DNA from 4 places in the Streptomyces sp. UG1 genome. Region 1 is predicted to be linked to each of the others. Evidence: riboswitches for the same ligand, from Rfam matches in the RefSeq annotation. Region 1 holds a riboswitch; each other region holds the start of a gene.

Region 1 (5,030 bases):
CGGACAAGCTCTCGCGGCGGGTCATGTCCAACATCCGGGTCACGGTGACGTCGGAGGACACGGCCGAGGCGACGTCGTACTTCACCACGTACCGCGTCGAAGGCTGGACGGGCGGCATGGTGCCGGCCGCCCCGCCGGTCCAGGTCGGCCACTACGAGGACACGTTCCGCCGCGTGTCCGACCAGTGGCTGCTCACCTCCCGGACCCTCCACCTCCCGTTCGGCGGCCCCACCCCACGACAGGGCCGCGGCGCCCTCGACGTCGTCCACACCGACCGCGCCCCCTTCATCCGCTTCCCCGACGGCAGCGAGCCGCCGCTCTCGCAGGGTGTGCGCAGCGGGCCCCTGCTGTTCACGTCCGGCCAGGGACCGCTGGATCCGGCGACCGGTGCCATGCCGGGCGACTTCGGGGCACAGGCACGACAGGTGCTCGCCAACGTCGAGGCCGTCGTCGCGGCGGCGGGCGGCGACCGGCGGTCGATCGCACGCTGCACCTGCTATCTCTCCGACCGGACCCACTTCGCCGAGTTCAACCGCGTCTACCGGGAGTTCTTCACGGACTGCCCTACCCTTCCGGCCCGTACGACGGTTGTGGCTCGGCTGGTGCGGGAGGGTGTGCTGGTCGAAGTGGACGCGGTGGCCGTCGTCGCCTGACGGGCCATCAGCGCATGAGCGTACGGATCAACGCCTCTGTGTCACCGAGTAGTTCGATCTCGCGCGGCGTCATCGTCGGATTGACCGCGCGCCGGCGCAGGGCCTCGGTGAGGCCGGCCTCCGTGAGGTCGGAAGGGTCGGCGAGCAGGGACGTCAGGATGGAGCGGGCGGCTTCGGCGACGGGCTCGGCGACGACGGCGGCCTGGGCGAGGATCAGGTGAGCGAGGATGCCGCCCGCCTCGTCCGGGCCCAGTGTCCCCCCGGTCAGCGCCCCGAGCATCGTCGGCCCCGGCAGCCGCTCCATCACCAGCTCGGTCCGCGAGGAGTCGGCCAGTCGTACCCGGGGCGCCGGATAGCCGTGGGCGCGTGCGTGGGCCATCACCGCGCCCTCGGCGAGCGCGTCCCCGTAGCCCTCCCGGTTCCGCCGCAGCACCCATGCCTCGTCGATCTCGTACACGTCGGCCGTGCGCCCCGTCCCCAGCAGTCGCCCCACCGACCCCGCCCCCTCCGTCGTGCGAGGACCGTACCCCGGCCCGCACAGGCGGCCCTCGGGGTCCCGGTTACGGGCGGGTAGAGTGTCGGCGTCGTCATCACACCCGTACGGGGGAAAGCCGGTGCAAATCCGGCGCTGACCCGCAACCGTGAACCGGTCGTCGAAGGCCGGTGAGCCGGATCTCCGCGTACGGGCAGTGACCGGCTCACGTGCCCGGCAGCCGGCCGGAGCACGGCACCGTCGAGGTATACGGAGCCGAGCCGCCGGGGGTCCTCCCTGTGCTGCCCGGTTCCCCTTAGGGAAGGGCACCCGCCGATCATGTACGTCCGCCGCAGCGCCGCGGTCCTGGCCGCCGTCGCCGTCGTGATCGGCGCGGCCGCGCCGGCCGCGGCCGCCGACGAGTCCCCTTCCACGTCGCCGTCCCGGGCGTACCCCGCCGAGCTGTACGGCGGCACCGACCCGACCTACGACGGCGTCTGGCGGCAGTCCCTCGCGCTGCTCGCGCAGGACACGGTGGGCGTGCGGCCGGCGAAGGGGGCGGTGGACTGGCTGCTGGGGCAGCAGTGCGCGAACGGCGCCTTCGCGCCCTACCGCGCCGACGCCGACGCCGACTGCGGCGCCAAGACCCCCGTCGACACCAACAGCACCGCCGCCGCCGTACAGGCACTCGCCGCACTCGGTGGGCACGACGCCGCGACCGGCAAGGCGGTGTCCTGGCTGAAGTCCGTGCAGAACAAGGACGGGGGGTGGGGGTACGCGGCGGTCGGGGCCAGCGACACCAACTCGACGTCGGTCGTGATCGGCGCGCTCGCCGCCGTGGGTGAGAAGCCGGCAGGCGTCGTGAAGGGCGGGCGGTCTCCGTACGACGCCCTGGTCGAACTCGCCCTGCCGTGCACGGGTGACGGCGCCGGCGCCTTCGCCTTCCAGCCGGACAAGAAGGGCACCCTGGTCGCCAACGCCGACGCCACGGCCGCCGGGATCCTCGGTGCGCTCGGCAAGGGGCTCGTGGTGCGCCCCGGCACCACCGCCTCCGACGCGACCTGCGCCGACGGCGGCGACCGGACCCCGCAGCAGGCCGCGGCCAACGGCGCCGCCTACCTCACCCGGGCCCTCGCCGAGGACGGCCACCTCAAGTCCGCCCTCCCCGGCGCCGAGGACCAGCCCGACTACGGCAACACGGCCGACGCGGTCGTCGCGCTCGCCGCCCGGTCCGGTGCCGGCGCCGCCCAAAAGCCGCTGCGCTGGCTGGAGCAGAACTCCGCCAAGTGGGCCGAGCAGAGCGGCCCGGCCGCCTACGCCCAGCTCATCTTCGCCGCCCACGCCACCGGCACCGACCCGCGCGACTTCGGGGGCGTGGATCTCGTCAAGCAGCTCAACGCGACCGGCCCGGCACCCCAGAAGGCAGCCGGCCAGGAGGAGAAGGGGGAGAAGACGGACGACGGGGACAACCCCTTCGGCGCCTGGTGGTACATCGGTGTCTTCCTGGTCGTCGGCATCGGCATCGGCTTCCTGCTGAGCGGCCGCAACAAGGGCGGACGGCAGTGATCCGCCGCGTTGTCGCTCTTCTCCTCGCCGCGCTGGTCCTCCTGACCGGCGCGGCCCAGGCCGCCCAGGCCGCCGGCTACCGCTACTGGTCCTTCTGGGAGCGCAAGGGCGACACCTGGATCTACGCCACCCAGGGCCCCGCCACCGCCCGCCCCTCCGACGGCGACGTGCAGGGCTTCCGCTTCGCGGTGAGCGCGGACTCCAAGGACGCGGCGCAGCCGAGGGGCGCGGCCGAGTTCGCGGTGATCTGCGCCCGGACACCCGCGCAGGACGGCACGAAGCGGGTCGCCCTCGTCCTCGACTTCGGTACGCCGGCCGACGCCCCGTCGGGCGAGACGCCCCCGGCCCGCCGCACGGCCTGCGCCCGGGTGGCCCCCGACGCGACGACGGCGGAGGTCCTGGCCGCGGTCGCCAAGCCGCTGCGCTACGACACCGACGCCCTGCTGTGCGCGATCGCCGGCTATCCGCGGAAGGGCTGCGGCGAGCAGGTGTCGGACGACGACGCCCGCGAGCCGGCGCCGACCAGTGACAGCGCCGAGGTCGACTCCGGCGACGGCAGCACCTGGCTGGGCCTCGTCGCGGGCATCGCCGCCGTGGCCGTTCTGGCAGCGGCAGCGATCTGGCAGGCAAGGCGGCGGCGACCGTAATGGCCGGGGCGCAACTCCACCCCGGCGCCTGGTGGCTGTGGGCCCTGGCCCTCGGCACCGCGGCCACCCGCACCACCAACCCTCTCCTGCTCACCCTCCTGATCGCCACCTCGGCGTACGTCGTGGCGACGTGCCGCCCGGACGCCCCGTGGGCCCGCTCCTACACCGCGTTCGTCAAGCTCGCGCTCGCCGTCCTCCTCATCCGCCTGGTCTTCGCCGTGGCCCTGGGCTCCCCCCTCCCCGGCACCCACGTGATCGTCACCCTGCCCGAAATCCCCCTCCCCGACTGGGCGCAGGGCCTCCGTCTGGGCGGCAGGGTCACCGTCGAGACGCTCGTCTTCGCCCTCTACGACGGCCTGCGGCTGGCGGCCCTGCTCATCTGCGTGGGCGCGGCGAACTCCCTCGCCAACCCCACCCGCCTCCTCAAGTCCCTGCCCGGCGCCCTCTACGAGCTGGGCGTGGCGGTGGTCGTGGCCCTCACCTACGCCCCTCATCTCATCGCCGACGTCCAGCGCCTGCGCGCCGCCCGCCGCCTCCGTGGCCGCCCCGACACCGGCATCCGGGGCTTGCTGCACGTGGGACTGCCGGTCCTGGAGGGCGCGTTGGAGCGCTCGGTCGCCCTGGCCGCCGCGATGGACGCGCGCGGCTACGGCCGTACCGCCGACGTCCCGCCCCGGGTCCGCCGTACGACGACCGCGCTCACCCTCGGCGGCCTGCTGGGCGTCTGCGCCGGAACGTACGGCCTGCTGACCGCCGAGGGCGGGACGTACGGCCTGCCCGTCCTCCTCGCCGGACTCGCCGCCGCCCTGGCGGGCCTCCGCCTGGGCGGTCGCCGCACCCTGCGCACCCGTTACCGCCCGGACCGCTGGGACGCCCGCGCCTGGCTGGTCGCCGGTTCCGGCGCGGCGGTCGCGGCCCTGCTGACCCTCGCCGCCGACCGCGACCCGGCGGCCCTGCACCCCGGCGTGGTCCCCCTGGAAGCGCCCGCCCTCCCCCTGTGGCCCGCGGCAGCCGTCCTGATCGGCCTGCTCCCGGCCTTCATCAGCCCAGCGCCCCTCAAGGAGACGTCGTGATCCGCTTCGAGAACGTCTCCGTGACGTACGACGGTGCCGCCGAACCCGCCGTCCGGGGCGTGGACTTCGAGGTCCCGGAAGGCGAACTCGTCCTCCTCGTCGGCCCGTCGGGTGTCGGCAAGTCCACCGTCCTCGGCGCGGTGAGCGGCCTCGTCCCGCACTTCACCGGCGGCACCCTGCGCGGCCGCGTCACGGTGGCCGGCCGCGACACCCGCACCCACAAGCCCCGCGAACTCGCCGACGTGGTCGGCACGGTGGGCCAGGACCCCCTGTCCCACTTCGTGACCGACACGGTCGAGGACGAACTCGCCTACGGCATGGAGTCGCTGGGACTGGCCCCCGACGTCATGCGCCGCCGAGTCGAGGAGACCCTGGACCTCCTCGGCCTCACCGACCTCCGCGACCGCCCCATCGCCACCCTCTCCGGCGGCCAGCAGCAGCGCGTGGCGATCGGCTCGGTCCTCACCCCGCACCCCGCCGTCCTGGTCCTGGACGAGCCCACCTCGGCCCTGGACCCACCCGCCGCGGAGGAGGTCCTGGCAGTCCTCCAACGCCTGGTCCACGACCTCGGCACGACGGTCCTGCTGGCCGAACACCGCCTGGAACGAGTGGTCCAGTA
Region 2 (5,030 bases), on a different contig from region 1:
CTGGACGAATGGGGCCTGGGCGGCCGGTCGTTCGGCACCTGGGTCACCTGGTTCCTGCTCGGCGGCGACCTGTACACGGCGTACACCTTCGTGGCGGTCCCGGCGGCGATCTACGCGGCCGGCGCGGCGGGCTTCTTCGCGGTGCCCTACACGATCCTCATCTACCCGCTGATCTTCACCTTCCTGCCCCGCCTGTGGTCGGTCTCCCACAAGCACGGCTATGTGACGACCTCGGACTTCGTGCGCGGCCGCTTCGGCTCGAAGGGCCTGTCGCTGGCGGTGGCCCTCACCGGCATCCTGGCGACGATGCCGTACATCGCGCTCCAGCTCGTCGGCATCCAGGCCGTCCTGGACGTGATGGGCATCGGCGGCGGCGAGAACACCAACTGGTTCATCAAGGACCTGCCGCTGCTCATCGCCTTCGGCGTCCTGGCCGCGTACACGTACTCCTCCGGGCTGCGCGCGCCCGCGCTGATCGCGTTCGTGAAGGACACGCTGATCTACATCGTCATCGCGGTGGCGATCATCTACATCCCGATCAAGCTGGGCGGGTTCGACGAGATCTTCGCCGCGGCGGACAAGAAGTACACGGAGAACGGTGTGGGCGGGCTCATCCCGCCCGCGGCGGGGCACTGGGGGTACGCCACGCTGGCGTTCGGGTCGGCACTGGCACTCTTCATGTACCCCCACTCGATCACGGCGACGCTGTCCTCGCGCAGCCGTGAAGTGATCCGCCGCAACACGACGATCCTGCCGCTGTACTCCCTGATGCTCGGCATGCTGGCGCTGCTCGGCTTCATGGCCATCGCGGCCGGAGTCATCGTCGCCAACCCCCAGTTGGCGATCCCCCAGCTCTTCGAGAACATGTTCCCCGACTGGTTCGCGGGCGTGGCCTTCGCGGCGATCGGCATCGGCGCCCTGGTGCCTGCGGCGATCATGTCCATCGCGGCGGCAAATCTCTTCACCCGCAACATCTACAAGGACTTCATCAGGCCGGACGCCACGGCCGAGCAGGAGACCAAGGTCTCCAAGCTGGTCTCCCTGCTGGTGAAGGTGGGTGCGCTGGTCTTCGTCCTGGCGATGGACAAGACGGTCGCCATCAACTTCCAGCTCCTGGGCGGCATCTGGATCCTGCAGACCTTCCCGGCCCTGGTCGGCGGCCTGTTCACCCGCTGGTTCCACCGCTGGGCGCTGCTGGGCGGCTGGGCGGTCGGCATGATCTACGGCACGGTCGCCGCGTACGGGGTCGCCTCCCCGACGCAGAAGCACTTCGGCGGCTCCTCGGCGGAGATCCCCGGCATCGGTGAGATCGGCTACATCGGTCTGACGGCGTTCGTGCTGAACGTGGTGGTGACGGTGGTCCTGACCTTCGTCCTGAAGGCGGCGAAGGCGCCCGAGGGCGTCGACGAGACCAGGCTGGAGGACTACACGGCGGACGCGGGCGACCCGGGCGTGCAGGTGGAACTGCCTCCGGCGACCGCGGGATCGTCCCACTGAGCACCTGACGCCGACGGGCCGCCGGAGGAATCCGGCGGCCCGTTGTCGTACCCGTCCGGCAGACTCGCCCGCATGGACATCGCGATCCGGCAGGCGGAACCCGGCGAATACGACAGGCTCGGCGAGATCACCGCCCAGGCCTACCTCCAGGACGGCCTCCTCGACTTCGGCGAGAGTGACGCATACCTGGCCGAGCTGAGGGACGTGGCCAAGCGGGCGGCCGCCGCCGAGGTGCTGGTGGCCGTCGAGAGCGGCCGGCTGCTGGGCGGCGTGACCTTCGTGCCGAGCGGCGGCCCGATGGCCGACATAGCCGCCCCCGGCGAGGCCGAGATCCGCATGCTCGCGGTCGCGCACGACGCGCGGGGCCGGGGCGCCGGCGAGGCCCTCGTACGCGCCTGCGTCGACCGTGCACGGGCCACGCAGGGCTGCGTACGGATCGTGCTGTCGACCCAGCGCACGATGCACGGCGCTCACCGCATCTACGAACGCATGGGCTTCGTCCGCACACCCGAGCGGGACTGGAACCCGATCCCGCATCTGGACGACATCACTCTCCTCACCTACGAGTTGACGCTCTGAAACCACCGCGACACAACATCTGGGGGTGGCGTGGCGGGCGAGCACAAGATGTATGCTCTTCCTCGCTGTCGCCGCAGGGGAATCCGGTGCGAATCCGGAACTGTCCCGCAACGGTGTACTTGTGCATGTCCGTTCCCGAAAAACGCCGTGCACAGGAGTCAGTCCGAGGACCTGCCGACAGCGCGCCCGGCCACCCGGCCGGTGCGCCCTGACGTCCGGGCCTCGTGGAATGGGCCGGTGGACGCGACGCCGCGTGCGCTCGTGAGCTGCCCCTGCCCTCCGCAAGGCCCCCGTGCCGAGCGAGGGAGAGCCCCCACGTGACCATCGCGCCAGCAGACCCGGCCTCAGCCGTCCCGACCAACGAGGACGCTCCGGGAACCGCTTTGCTGCGGACCCTCACCGAGCTGACCGCCGACCTCCCCGACGCCGACGCCGGCCGGGTCGCCGCCGCCGCGCTGCGCGGCCGGTCCGCCCTCGCGGACGAGACGGAGCTGCGCGAGCTGGCCACCGAGGCGGCCGCCGGTCTCATCTCCGAGGACCCCGCCTACAGCAGGCTGGCCGCCCGGCTGCTGACCATCTCCATCGCCGCCGAGGCCGCCTCGCAGGGCGTGACGTCCTTCACCGAGTCGGTCGCGGTCGGGCACCGGGAGGGCCTCATCGCCGACCGGACCGCCGAGTTCGCGCGCGTCCACGCGGCCCGGCTGGACGCGCTCATCGACCCGGCGGGCGACGACCGCTTCGGCTACTTCGGCCTGCGCACCCTGCACAGCCGCTACCTCCTGCGCCACCCCCACACCCGCAAGGTCATCGAGACGCCCCAGCACTTCATGCTGCGCGTCGCGGCGGGCCTCGCCGAGGACGACACCCCCCGCTCCGTGGACGAAGTCGCCGCGCTCTACGGGCTCATGAGCCGCCTCGACTACCTCCCCTCCTCCCCCACCCTGTTCAACTCCGGCACCCGGCACCCCCAGATGTCGTCCTGCTACCTCCTCGACTCCCCTCTCGACGAGCTGGACTCCATCTACGACCGCTACCACCAGGTCGCCCGCCTCTCGAAGCACGCCGGCGGCATCGGCATCGCGTACTCCCGCATCCGCAGCCGCGGTTCGCTGATCCGCGGCACCAACGGGCACTCCAACGGCATCGTCCCGTTCCTGAAGACCCTCGACGCCTCGGTCGCCGCCGTGAACCAGGGCGGCCGGCGCAAGGGCGCGGCCGCGGTCTACCTGGAGACCTGGCACTCCGACATCGAGGAGTTCCTGGAGCTGCGCGACAACACCGGTGAGGACGCCCGCCGTACGCACAACCTGAACCTCGCGCACTGGGTCCCGGACGAGTTCATGCGCCGGGTCAACGCCGATGAGGTGTGGAGCCTGTTCTCCCCCTCCGACGTGCCCGAGCTGGTCGATCTGTGGGGCGAGGAGTTCGACGCGGCGTACCGCAAGGCGGAGGCCGCCGGGCTCGCGAAGAAGACCATCCCGGCCCGTGACCTCTACGGCCGCATGATGCGCACCCTCGCGCAGACCGGCAACGGCTGGATGACCTTCAAGGACGCCGCCAACCGCACCGCCAACCAGACGGCGCTGCCGGGCCATGTCGTGCACTCCTCCAACCTCTGCACGGAGATCCTGGAGGTCACCGACGACGGGGAGACAGCGGTCTGCAACCTGGGGTCGGTCAACCTCGGCACCTTCGTGGACACGGCGACCGGCGACATCGACTGGGAGCGGCTCGACGCCACCGTGCGCACCGCCGTCACCTTCCTGGACCGCGTCGTCGACATCAACTTCTACCCGACCGAGCAGGCGGGCCGGTCGAACGCCAAGTGGCGGCCGGTGGGCCTGGGCGCGATGGGGCTGCAGGACGTCTTCTTCAAGCTGCGGCTGCCCTTCGACTCGCCGGAGGCCAAGGACCTCTCCACGCGTATCGCCGAGCGCATCATGCTCGCCGCGTACGAGGCCTCGGCCGACCTCGCCGAGCGGGGCGGTCCGCTGCCGGCCTGGGAGAAGACCCGTACCGCCAAGGGGGTCCTGCACCCCGACCACTACGGCGTCGAACTCACCTGGCCGGAGCGCTGGGCCGCGCTGCGCAGCCGTATCGCCACGACCGGCATGCGCAACTCCCTCCTGCTCGCCATCGCGCCCACCGCCACCATCGCGTCGATCGCCGGCGTGTACGAGTGCATCGAGCCGCAGGTGTCCAACCTGTTCAAGCGCGAGACGCTCTCCGGTGAGTTCCTCCAGGTCAACTCCTACCTGGTCGACGAACTGAAGCGGCTCGGCGTCTGGGACGACCGCACCCGTGAGGCGCTGCGCGAGTCGGGCGGCTCGGTGCAGGACTTCGCCTGGATCCCGGCGGACGTACGGGCGCTGTACCGCACGGCGTGGGAGATCCCGCAGCGCGGGCTCATCGACATGGCCGCCGCCCGGACCCCGTTCCTGGACCAGTCCCAGTCCCTGAACCTGTTCATGGAGACGCCGACCATCGGCAAGCTCTCCTCGATGTACGCGTACGCCTGGAAATCGGGCCTGAAGACGACGTACTACCTGCGCTCGCGCCCGGCGACCCGCATCGCCCGCGCCGCCCAGGCCACCATCCCCGTACAGCAGCCGGCCCCCGAAGACGCCGTCGCCTGCTCCCTGGAAAACCCCGAGTCCTGCGAGGCCTGCCAGTAATGACCACCCGTAACCAGAACCTGCTCGACCCGGGCTTCGAGCTGACTCTGCGCCCGATGCGCTACCCCGACTTCTACGAGCGCTACCGGGACGCCATCAAGAACACCTGGACCGTCGAGGAGGTCGACCTCCACTCGGACGTCGCCGACCTCGCCAAGCTCAGCCCCGCCGAGCAGCACCTCATCGGCCGGCTGGTCGCCTTCTTCGCGACGGGCGACTCGATCGTCGCCAACAACCTGGTGCTGACGCTGTACAAGCACATCAACTCCCCCGAGGCGC
Region 3 (5,030 bases), on a different contig from region 1:
ACGGAAGGTGACCGTCGAGGACGCCTCGCGCATCCTGCCGCTCAACGGGGGTGTCGCCGAGATCGTGTTCACGCTGGGCCTCGGCGACCGGGTCGTCGGCCGGGACATCACCGCCACCTTCGCCGAGGCGCAGAAGCTCCCGCAGGTCACCAAGGCGCACGACGTCAGCGCCGAGAGCGTGCTCTCCCTGCGTCCGACGGTCGTGCTGGCCGACACCGACACCGGCCCCAAGGAGACGATCGACCAGATCCGCGGCGCCGGCGTCCCCGTCGTCGTCCTCGAAACGGCCACGAACCTGACCGACGTCACCACCCGCACCACGCGCGTCGCCGAGGCCCTCGGCGTCCCCGGCGCGGGCAAGGCCCTCAACCGGCGCATGAGCGACGAACTCGCCGCGGCCCGCGCCGCCGTGCCCCGGGGCAGCAAGCCCAAGGTCGCCTTCCTGTACCTGCGCGGCAGCGCGGCCGTCTATCTCATCGGCGGCAAGGGCTCGGGCGCCGACTCGCTGATCGAGGCCGCCGGAGCGGTGGACGCGGGCAAGGACGCCGGTCTGGACAAGCCGTTCACGCCGATCACCAGCGAGGCCTTGGTGCGGGCCCGGCCGGACGTGATCCTGATGATGACCAAAGGGCTGGAGTCCGTGGGCGGCGTCGACGGGCTCGTGAAGATCCCCGGGATCGGCGAGACCCCGGCGGGGATGGACCGCCGGGTGGTGGACATGGAGGACGGGGTGCTGCTCGGGTACGGGCCGCGGACTCCGTTGGTGATCGACATGCTGGTGGACCGCATTCATCGGGCGTGACGTCAACGATGCGGCTGTACAGGCAAGTTCGCGGTGGCGGTTGTCAGTGTCAGCCTTCGGCCGGCAGCGCGGGCGTCGTGTGCGCGCCCGCCAGCGCGGCCAGCTCCTCCGCGTCGCGTGGACCGGGTGCCGTGTCGCCCAGCAGCCCGTGGGCGCGCAGGAACTGGGCCGCCGCCACCCCCCACGGCAGCCGCAGCCCCGCCTGCCGGAGGAGATCGGTGCGGGCCAGCATCGAGGGCGCGGGGCCGGTGCGGACGCCGGACGGGGTCAGGAGCGCCGCGTCGTCGGCCCAGCGCAGGGCGAGGTCGACGTCGTGGGTGGCCATGACGACCGTGGTGCCGCCCGCGCGCAGCCCGTCGAGGGTGGCGAGCAGCCGTTCCTGGCCGTCGGGGTCGAGCCCGGCGGTCGGCTCGTCGAGGATCAGCACACGGGGCCGCATCGCGAGCGCCCCGGCGATGGCGGTGCGCTTGCGCTGCCCGTACGACAGCAGGTGCGTGGGCCGGTCGGCCAGGGCGGCGATGTCCAGCGCGGCCAGCGCCTCGTCGACCCGCGCCCGCACCTCGGCGTCGGGCAGGCCGAGGTTGAGCGGGCCGAAGGAGACGTCCTGGCCGACGGACGCGGCGAAGAGCTGGTCGTCGGGGTCCTGCACCACGAGCTGCACGGTCGTGCGCAGCCGGGTCAGCCCCTTGCGGTCGTACGTGACCGGCGCACCCTGGAGCGTCAACCGCCCCTCGTACGGCCGGAGCCCGCCGCTGAGCAGCCGCATCAGCGTGGTCTTGCCGCTGCCGTTGCGGCCCAGCAGCGCCAGCGCGCGCCCTTCGGGCACGTCGAAGTCGAGGCCACTGAGCACGACGGGGCCCTCCTCGTAGGCGTAGGACGCGCCCCGCAGGGCGACCAGTGCGGTGGGCTCGCTCATGACAGGGCCTTCTCCAGTACGAGGGTGAGGGCGGCCAGCGCTGCGAGCAGGGCGCAACTCGCGGCCGTGAAGCGGACGGAGACCCGGGCCTCGGGCACCAGGACGCGCAGGGTGCCGTCGTAGCCGCGCCCGGCGAGCCCTGCCTGCAGCCGGGATGCCCGGTCGAAGGACCGCACGAAGGCGGTGGCGCCGAGCCCGGCGAGCGAGCGCCAGGTGGCGGCCCGGGTGGTGTGCCCGAGCCGGGCGGCCTGGGCGTCCCGCACGCGGCGCACGGAGTCCAGGAGCAGGAAGCTCATGCGGTACGTCACCAGGGCGACGTCCACCACGGGCGCGGGAACCCCGGCCTTGACCAGGCGGGGCAGCAGGTCGGACATCGGGGTGGTGAACGCGAGCAGCAGCACTCCGAGGGAGGCCGCCGAGGTGCGCAGCAGCAGCTCACCGGCCCGCAGCGGACCGTCGGCGGCCAGGGACACCAAGCCCTCCGGCCCGCCGACCTGTACCAGCAGCGTGGCCGCCCCGGTCACGCAGAAGCCCAGCGGCACGCGATAGGCCCGCCACAGCCGCCGCCCGGGCACGCCCGCCGGACCCAGCAGCACGGTGAGCGCGGTGACCAGGACCAGCGCGGCGCCCGGCCAGGGCGGCAGCGAGATCGCGAGCACGGTGAGGCCGAGTCCGAGCACGGCCTTGTCCACGGGGTGACGGCGGCGCCAGCGGCTGCTGTGCGCCGCCGCGTCGATCGGCAGCACCCGTCAGACCCCGTCGGCCTTCGACTCCTCGGCGTCCCGCTGTCGCTCCAGTGCCCGCTGCTCGCCCTGCCGCCGGCCCCGGCGCAGACCGAAGTAGTAGGCGAGGACCCCGGCGCCGAGGGCCGCCTGGAGGGAGAACAGCGCCGACTCGATCTCGCCGGACGGCGGCTCGTACAGCGGCGAGAACCAGGGCTCGTAGTCCGGCTCGATCTCGGTGATCGCCGTCTCCGCCTCGCCGTCGGCCCCCGTGAACGGCTCTTCCTTGTGGTCGCCGAGCCCGAGCGCGAGCGGCAGCACGGCGAGTGCGGCCACGACTGCCAGCAGCAGGATGTTGATCTTCGTGTTCCTGCTCATCGTCTTCTTGCCCACCGTCTTCTTGCTCGTTGTGTTCTTGCTCATGGGGCCACCGCCTCGCTTCCGGACCGGGACTGCTTCCTGGCGAGGAGCACACCCAGCCGGGTCAGTTCGCCCTTGCTGGACTGCACCAGCAGCCGCATCACGAGCACCGTCAGCAGGCCCTCGCTCACCGCGAGCGGGATCTGGGTGACGGCGAAGATGGAGCCGAACTTGCCGAGCGCGCCCAGGAATCCGCTGCCCGGGTCCGGGAAGGCGAGCGCGAGCTGGACGCTGGTGACGCAGTAGGTGGACAGGTCGGCGACGAACGCGCCGAAGAAGACGGCGACCATCAGCGGCGCGTCGTAGCGCCGCAGCAGCTTGTAGACGGCGTATCCGGCCCAGGGGCCGACGATCGCCATCGAGAAGACGTTCGCGCCGAGCGTGGTCAGGCCGCCGTGTGCGAGCAGCAGCGCCTGGAAGAGCAGGGTGATGGTGCCCAGGACCGCCATGATCGGCGGCCGGAACAGGATGGCGCCGAGCCCGGTTCCGGTCGGATGCGAGCAACTGCCGGTCACCGAGGGCAGCTTCAGCGCGGACAGGACGAAAGTAAAGGCCCCGGAGGCGCCGAGGAGCAGCGTGCTCTCGGGATGCTCCCTGACCTCACGGGTGAGCGAACGGACTCCGTGGACGACGAACGGCGCGGACGCGACGCCCCAGGCGACCGCGTGCGCCGGAGGGAGGAAACCCTCGGCTATGTGCATGGCTCGGCAGACCCTCTCCAGCACCTCGTGGATGGTTGACGCGCCTTGGCCGGTCTCCTGGCTGACGGGTACCACCGCCCGCGCTCCGCCTTCCCGGGTCCCGAAGAACCCAGTGGCTGCCCGTGAGGGCCGGAGCCGGACTTCCCGATTCACAGTGGCGAGGGCCGCACCGGCATCACACCGGATTTCCCGTTCACCAAGGCGTGGTGACAGTAGTGCCCGCGCAGGGTGACTGACAAGCACGCACAGGGGGCGCGAAAGGGGACCTGCGGCGTTGGGTGGAACGGCGCAGGCCGTCGGGCCACTGATGCCCGTCGAAACCCACTGCGGGCCAGGGCGGCAGATGTCAGAACTGATGTCAGGGCCCTCGTGGAGTCACTGCTGGTAGTCAGCCGCCGGAGCCGTCGTGGCGCGCCCTGCGTCTTGCCCCTGCTGCGCAGACAGCCTCCGGTTTTGGCCGGAGGGTGTCTGAGGCTGGGCGGAAGCTCGGGCATCTGCGACCTGCCGCAGTTGACGAAGCCAAGAAGACGGCAGGAGTGCCGGCCCTGGCGGTTCACCGATCAGCGGTAGGGCTGCAGGACCGCTGGAATCGCCGCTTGGTGGGTGTGATGGGGGACCCGGCTGGAGCCCTTCCCTGAGAGTCGTCACACGCGACTCTGGCACCGGTCATGGAACTCACCGACCACCCCGGTGTCCTAGCAGTCCCGATCACTCGAAGCCTGGCATCGTCCGGGGCAAGGAGTCAGGAACGTCCACGGCGGGTGAAATCGATCCGCCAGCCCTGGAGACGAGGACGGCACACACCTCAAGAATCCCTTGGAGCATTCCTCGGAATGCGAGGTTGTTCGTTCTCTGTACGGCTGCCGAAAGCACAGACGTGAAAGCTTCGAATTTTTCGGCGTCGATATGACACTCGTCCTCGACGATTGGTTCGACGCCCGAATCCACTCCCAGAATCCGTGATGCGATTCCCACTTGCCCGACGAAAACCTCGGCAACCTGATTTGCGGGGTTCCACACGTCCCGATCCGCGATCATCACGTAGCAGCTCACTGGGCCCACCTTACTCGAACTTCCACGCCGGGATTGTTCGCCTTCCACTGCCCGATGGCCTGCTCAACGGCGGCCTTGAACTCGGGAGTTGCCCCTGGCGTGGTGAAGTCCATGCCGAGTTTGGCGTTCTGCCACCCCTCCAGGTGGGACCGGGCCTCCACGTAGGAATCAAGCTTCTTGAACACGTGCTTCTCGACCCGGCGTTCGGTGGTGATCCGCGGGTCCTGGCCGGTCGCCTGCTTCTCCTCCCACAGGGTGTCTCCCTCCACGCGGTCGATGTCCGTGATGGTCTTCGACCAGTCGTTGGGATCGTCGACGATGTAGTTCGTGTCGCCGTCGACCGGCGGCCTTTCCCTGTTGGTCATCCCGTCGGCCGGGTCGCACTTCACGAGCCCCAACGGATCTGTCCAGGCAAG
Region 4 (5,030 bases), on a different contig from region 1:
GGTGGAACACCTGCACCGGCACCAGCCGCGCCTTCGCCTCCAACCACGCCCTGTGGATAGCCCGCTACAACTCCTCGACCGCGGGCACGATGCCGGCCGGATGGCGGTTCTGGACCTTCTGGCAGTACGACAACGGCGGCAGCCTGCCGGGTGACCAAAATCTCTTCAACGGCTCCATGGCCCAGTTGAGGAAGTTCGCCCGGGGCTACTAGCCGGGCGACGCTTGGGCCGTACACCGACCGGCGGACCGAAGGTCTCCCCTTCCGGCACCCCAGGACACCGTGCGGCCCCCCTCAGTTCACCTTTCGTTCACCCAGGTTACCTACGTTCGTCCGGCCAATGACCTCGAACGATTGCCTGGGTAAATGGAAAACTTCTCGCTGATCCTCGCGATTGTGGTCGTGACCGCACTCGCGTTCGATTTCACGAACGGTTTCCACGACACCGCCAACGCGATGGCCACCACCATCTCGACCGGTGCGCTCAAGCCCAAGGTCGCGGTGGCCATGTCCGCCGTACTGAACCTTGTCGGCGCCTTCCTCTCCGTGGAGGTCGCCAACACGATCTCCAAAGGTCTCGTCGACGAGACCGGCATCCGTCCCGAGGTCATCTTCGCCGCGTTGGTCGGTGCGATCCTCTGGAATCTGCTCACCTGGCTGGTGGGCCTGCCCTCCAGTTCCTCGCACGCCCTGATGGGCGGTCTGATCGGCGCCACCATCGCCTCGGCCGGCATCGGCGCGGTCCACGGCGACGTGCTGGTCACCAAGGTGCTGATCCCGGCGATCGCCGCCCCGCTGGTCGCGGGCATCGCCGCGCTGCTCGCCACGCGCCTGACGTACACCTTCGGCAAGAAGGCCGACGGCAAGGCCGCCGCCAAGGGCTACCGCAGCGGCCAGATCGCCTCCGCCGGCCTGGTGTCCCTCGCGCACGGCACCAACGACGCGCAGAAGACGATGGGCGTCATCACCCTCGCCCTGGTCGCCGGCGGCGCCGTCGCCCCCGACTCCGACCCGCCCATGTGGGTCATCCTCTCCGCGGGCCTGGCCATCGCGCTCGGCACCTACCTCGGCGGCTGGCGCATCATCCGCACCATGGGCAAGGGCCTGACCGACCTCCAGCCGCAGCAGGGCTTCGCCGCCCAGACCAGCGCCGCCACGGTCATCCTGGCCTCCTCCCACCTCGGCTTCTCCCTGTCCACCACGCACTCCGTCTCCGGTTCGGTGATGGGCGCCGGCCTCGGCCGCAAGGGCGGCGTCGTCCGCTGGTCCACGGCCACCCGGATGTTCGTCGCCTGGGGCCTGACCCTCCCGGCCGCCGCCCTGGTCGCCGCGCTCGCGGAGTACGTGACGGGCCTCGGAAGCTGGGGCACGGCCGTGGTCGCCGTCTTCCTGATCGCCTCCAGCGCCGCGATCTGGAAGGTCTCCCGCCGCGAGGTCGTCGACCACACCAACGTCAACGAGAGCGAGGAGTCGCCCGGCGTGGTCACCACCGCCATCGCCGCCGTGACCCCGCCCCCGGCGGTCCCCGCGAACGCGGCGGCCGAGGAACTGGCGACCACGATCCCGGCCGCGTCGACCACCGAGTCGGCGCCGTCCCAGGCCACGGTCTGACCCGCCCGGTCACTCCCCTCACTCAGGCTCACTCGGACTTACTCAGGAAAGAAGAACCATGAAGATCGACTGGGCGGCCCTCGGCTCCGTCTTCGGCGTCAGCCTCGTGGTCACGGTGGCCCTGGTGGGCCTGTTCACCCTCGGCATCGCGGGCCTGTCCCGCCAGGAGAAGGCCTCGGCCCAGGGCGGCTCGGCCGCCCTCGCGGTCACCGGCGCGTACACGTGCTTCGCGGCGTGCGCGGCGGCGGTGGCGTACGGGATCTATCTGATCGTGGCCTGAACCACACCACACGCACCACCTGAAGCACCCGAGGTGCGGGACGGACAACCGTCCCGCACCTCACTGCTGTGTGGGCCTTCGCACACTCTCCCGTCGCAGGTCAACGGCAAGTTGACGCCCGTTCCAACGCCGTGGTGGACTTCCGGGGCCAAGTACGGCGGCAGGAGAGGAAGCCGGTGAGAATCCGGCGCGGTCCCGCCACTGTCACCGGGGTAGTAAGCCCCGGGAGCCAGGAACTCTCACCGCCGGTCTCGTCGAACCAGGGCGTGGACACCCTGAGTGAGGACACAACGCGATGCTCGCCTGCCGCTCGACACGCAACTGCGGACCCACGTCTGACCTCACGGTCGGCTGACCCCGATGCGAGCCGATCGCGTTTTCGCGTACGGCGCCGCCGCCGGGCTCCTCGGCGATCTGCTGCTCGGCGATCCACGCCGGGGGCATCCGGTCGCCGCGTTCGGCCGGGCCGCCGGTGCCGTCGAGAAGGTGTTGTGGCGCGACGACCGCGCGTGGGGTGTGATGCACACCGCCGTGTGCGCCGGTGGCGCCGTCGCCGCCGGGGCGCTCGCCGCGCGTGTCGTACGTACGTCTCCCGCCGCTGCCGTCGCGCTGACCGGCGCCGCCACCTGGGCCGTCGTCGGCGGGACTTCACTCGCCCGGGAGGCGCGGGTCATCGGACGGGCCCTGGAGGCGGGGGACGTCGAGGCGGCGCGGGCGCGGCTGCCGCATCTGTGCGGGCGGGATCCGCAGGCGCTGGACGCGGACGGGATCGCGCGCGCGGTCGTGGAGTCCGTGGCCGAGAACACCTCCGACGCGGTGGTGGGGGCGCTCGTGTGGGGGGCCGTCGGCGGGGTGCCGGGACTCCTCGGGTTCCGGGCCGTGAACACGCTCGACGCCATGGTCGGGCACAAGTCGCCCAAGTACCGGCGCTACGGCTGGGCTTCGGCCCGGCTCGACGACCTGGCCGGCTGGCCGGGGGCACGGCTGACCGCCGTACTCGCCGCCGTCGCCGGAAGTGATCCCCGTGGAGCGGTACGGGCCTGGCGTACCGATGCCGCCAAGCACCCGAGCCCCAACGCCGGGCCCGTCGAGGCCTCGTTCGCCGGGGCGCTCGGGGTCCGGCTCGGCGGGACGCTGTCCTACGGCGGGCGGGTCGAGCACCGGCCCGTGCTCAACGCATCCGGGCGGAGCGTCGGCACGGCCGACATCGAACGTGCCGTACGGCTGTCGCAGCGCGTCGGCTGGCTGGCGCTCGGCGTCTGTGTCGCCGCGCGCCGTGTCGCGAAGGGGCGTACGTCATGACGGGCGGTGGGCTGCTGGTCGCCGGGACCACCTCCGACGCCGGCAAGAGCGTCGTCACGGCCGGGATCTGCCGGTGGCTGGTGCGGCAGGGCGTGAAGGTCGCGCCGTTCAAGGCGCAGAACATGTCCCTCAACTCGTTCGTCACCCAAGAGGGTGCCGAGATCGGGCGGGCGCAGGCCATGCAGGCGCAGGCCTGCCGCGTCGAGCCGACCGCACTCATGAATCCCGTGCTGCTCAAGCCCGGTGGCGAGCAGAGCAGCCAGGTCGTGCTGCTCGGCAAGCCGGTCGGTGAGCTGAGCGCGCGCGGGTACCACGGCGGGCGGCAGCAGAAGCTGCTCGGCACCGTGCTCGACTGTCTTGCCGAACTCCGGGGCACGTATGACGCGGTGATCTGTGAGGGGGCGGGGAGTCCGGCCGAGATCAATCTGCGGCGCACCGACATCGTGAACATGGGGATCGCCCGCAATGCCGGGCTGCCCGTGCTGGTCGTGGGCGACATCGACCGCGGCGGTGTCTTCGCCTCCTTCTTCGGGACCGTCGCGCTGCTGTCGGAAGAGGACCAGAGGCTGATCGCCGGGTTCCTCGTCAACAAGTTCCGCGGCGACGTCTCGCTGCTCGAACCCGGCCTCGACATGCTCCACGGGCTCACCGGACGGCACACCTACGGCGTCCTGCCCTTCCGGCACGGGCTCGGGATCGACGAGGAGGACGGGCTGCGCGTTTCTTTGCGCGGGACGGTCCGGGAGTCGAACCTCGCCCCGCCCGTCGGCGAGGACGTACTGCGGGTCGCCGTCTGTGCCGTCCCCCTGATGTCCAACTTCACCGACGTGGACGCCCTCGCCGCCGAACCGGGCGTCGTCGTGCGGTTCGTGGACCGGCCGGAGGAGCTGGCCGACGCGGACCTGGTGGTCGTGCCCGGCACCCGGGGGACCGTCCGCGCACTGGAGTGGCTGCGCGAGCGCGGGCTGGCCGAGGCCCTGGTCCGCAGGGCCGCCGAGCAGCGACCGGTCCTCGGGATCTGTGGTGGCTTCCAGGTCCTCGGGAAGCACATCGAGGACGAGGTCGAGAGCCGGCGGGGGCACGTGGAAGGGCTCGGGGTGCTGCCCGTGCGGGTGCGGTTCGCCCGGGAGAAGACCCTCACGCGGCCGGTGGGCAAGGCCCTGGGTGAGGCGGTCGAGGGATACGAGATCCATCACGGAGTCGCCGAGATATCGGGCGGCGATCCCTTCCTGGACGGCTGCCGGGTCGGCCAGACCTGGGGCACCCACTGGCACGGCTCGCTGGAGTCGGACGGCTTCCGGCGGGCCTTCCTGCGCGAGGTGGCCGCCGCCGCGGGCCGCCGCTTCGTGCCGGCCCCCGACACCTCGTTCGCCGCGCTGCGCGAGGAGCAGCTGGACCGGCTCGGCGATCTGATCGAACAGCACGCGGACACGGACGCGCTCTGGCGGCTCATCGAGTCGGGCGCGCCGCAAGGACTGCCTTTCATTCCACCGGGAGCGCCCGTATGAGCACTGTGTTGTTGTTGTCGACCGCCGACACGGATCTGCTGGCGGCCCGCGCCGCCTCCGGTGCCGACTACCGGATCGGCAACCCGACCCGCGTGGACACCGAGACCGAGCTGCCGGCTCTGCTCGACGGCGCGGACATCGCCGTCGTACGGCTGCTGGGCGGCAAGCGGGCCTGGGAGGACGGGCTCGCGGCGCTCAAGGCGTCGGGCGTCCCGACCGTGCTGCTGGGCGGCGAGGCCGTGCCGGACGCGGAGTTGATGGCCGAGTCGTCCGTCCCGGCCGGTGTGGTGGCCGAGGCGCTGAAGTACCTCGTGGAGGGCGGGCCCGCCA

The links. Region 1 has a riboswitch for cobalamin ahead of ACP4J3_RS12570 (prenyltransferase/squalene oxidase repeat-containing protein). Riboswitches for the same ligand answer to the same signal wherever they lie in the genome.
Region 2: another riboswitch for cobalamin. It lies ahead of ACP4J3_RS40715 (ribonucleoside-diphosphate reductase subunit alpha); the one in region 1 lies ahead of ACP4J3_RS12570 (prenyltransferase/squalene oxidase repeat-containing protein).
Region 3: another riboswitch for cobalamin. It lies ahead of ACP4J3_RS21400 (energy-coupling factor ABC transporter permease); the one in region 1 lies ahead of ACP4J3_RS12570 (prenyltransferase/squalene oxidase repeat-containing protein).
Region 4: another riboswitch for cobalamin. It lies ahead of ACP4J3_RS18055 (cobalamin biosynthesis protein); the one in region 1 lies ahead of ACP4J3_RS12570 (prenyltransferase/squalene oxidase repeat-containing protein).

What each region holds. Positions count from the first base shown of each region.
Region 1 is NZ_JBNGGG010000009.1:133,801-138,830, reverse strand. It holds partial or broken gene ACP4J3_RS12585 (nuclear transport factor 2 family protein) at 1-239, shown strand, start outside; gene ACP4J3_RS12580 (RidA family protein) at 288-653, shown strand; gene ACP4J3_RS12575 (phosphotransferase) at 661-1,146, opposite strand; cobalamin riboswitch at 1,212-1,351, shown strand; gene ACP4J3_RS12570 (prenyltransferase/squalene oxidase repeat-containing protein) at 1,465-2,691, shown strand; gene ACP4J3_RS12565 (SCO2322 family protein) at 2,688-3,338, shown strand; gene ACP4J3_RS12560 (energy-coupling factor transporter transmembrane component T) at 3,338-4,411, shown strand; gene ACP4J3_RS12555 (ABC transporter ATP-binding protein) at 4,408-5,030, shown strand, end outside.
Region 2 is NZ_JBNGGG010000047.1:63,997-69,026, forward strand. It holds gene mctP (monocarboxylate uptake permease MctP) at 1-1,497, shown strand, start outside; gene ACP4J3_RS40710 (GNAT family N-acetyltransferase) at 1,570-2,076, shown strand; cobalamin riboswitch at 2,129-2,269, shown strand; gene ACP4J3_RS40715 (ribonucleoside-diphosphate reductase subunit alpha) at 2,394-4,751, shown strand; gene ACP4J3_RS40720 (ribonucleotide-diphosphate reductase subunit beta) at 4,751-5,030, shown strand, end outside.
Region 3 is NZ_JBNGGG010000018.1:133,446-138,475, reverse strand. It holds gene ACP4J3_RS21420 (heme/hemin ABC transporter substrate-binding protein) at 1-802, shown strand, start outside; gene ACP4J3_RS21415 (ATP-binding cassette domain-containing protein) at 852-1,718, opposite strand; gene cbiQ (cobalt ECF transporter T component CbiQ) at 1,715-2,464, opposite strand; gene ACP4J3_RS21405 (energy-coupling factor ABC transporter substrate-binding protein) at 2,468-2,818, opposite strand; gene ACP4J3_RS21400 (energy-coupling factor ABC transporter permease) at 2,860-3,561, opposite strand; cobalamin riboswitch at 3,592-3,777, opposite strand; gene ACP4J3_RS21395 (DUF6086 family protein) at 4,270-4,614, opposite strand; gene ACP4J3_RS21390 (hypothetical protein) at 4,611-5,030, opposite strand, start outside.
Region 4 is NZ_JBNGGG010000014.1:171,851-176,880, reverse strand. It holds gene ACP4J3_RS18070 (lysozyme) at 1-212, shown strand, start outside; gene ACP4J3_RS18065 (anion permease) at 366-1,610, shown strand; gene ACP4J3_RS18060 (hypothetical protein) at 1,669-1,890, shown strand; cobalamin riboswitch at 2,009-2,148, shown strand; gene ACP4J3_RS18055 (cobalamin biosynthesis protein) at 2,251-3,192, shown strand; gene ACP4J3_RS18050 (cobyric acid synthase) at 3,189-4,700, shown strand; gene cobN (cobaltochelatase subunit CobN) at 4,697-5,030, shown strand, end outside.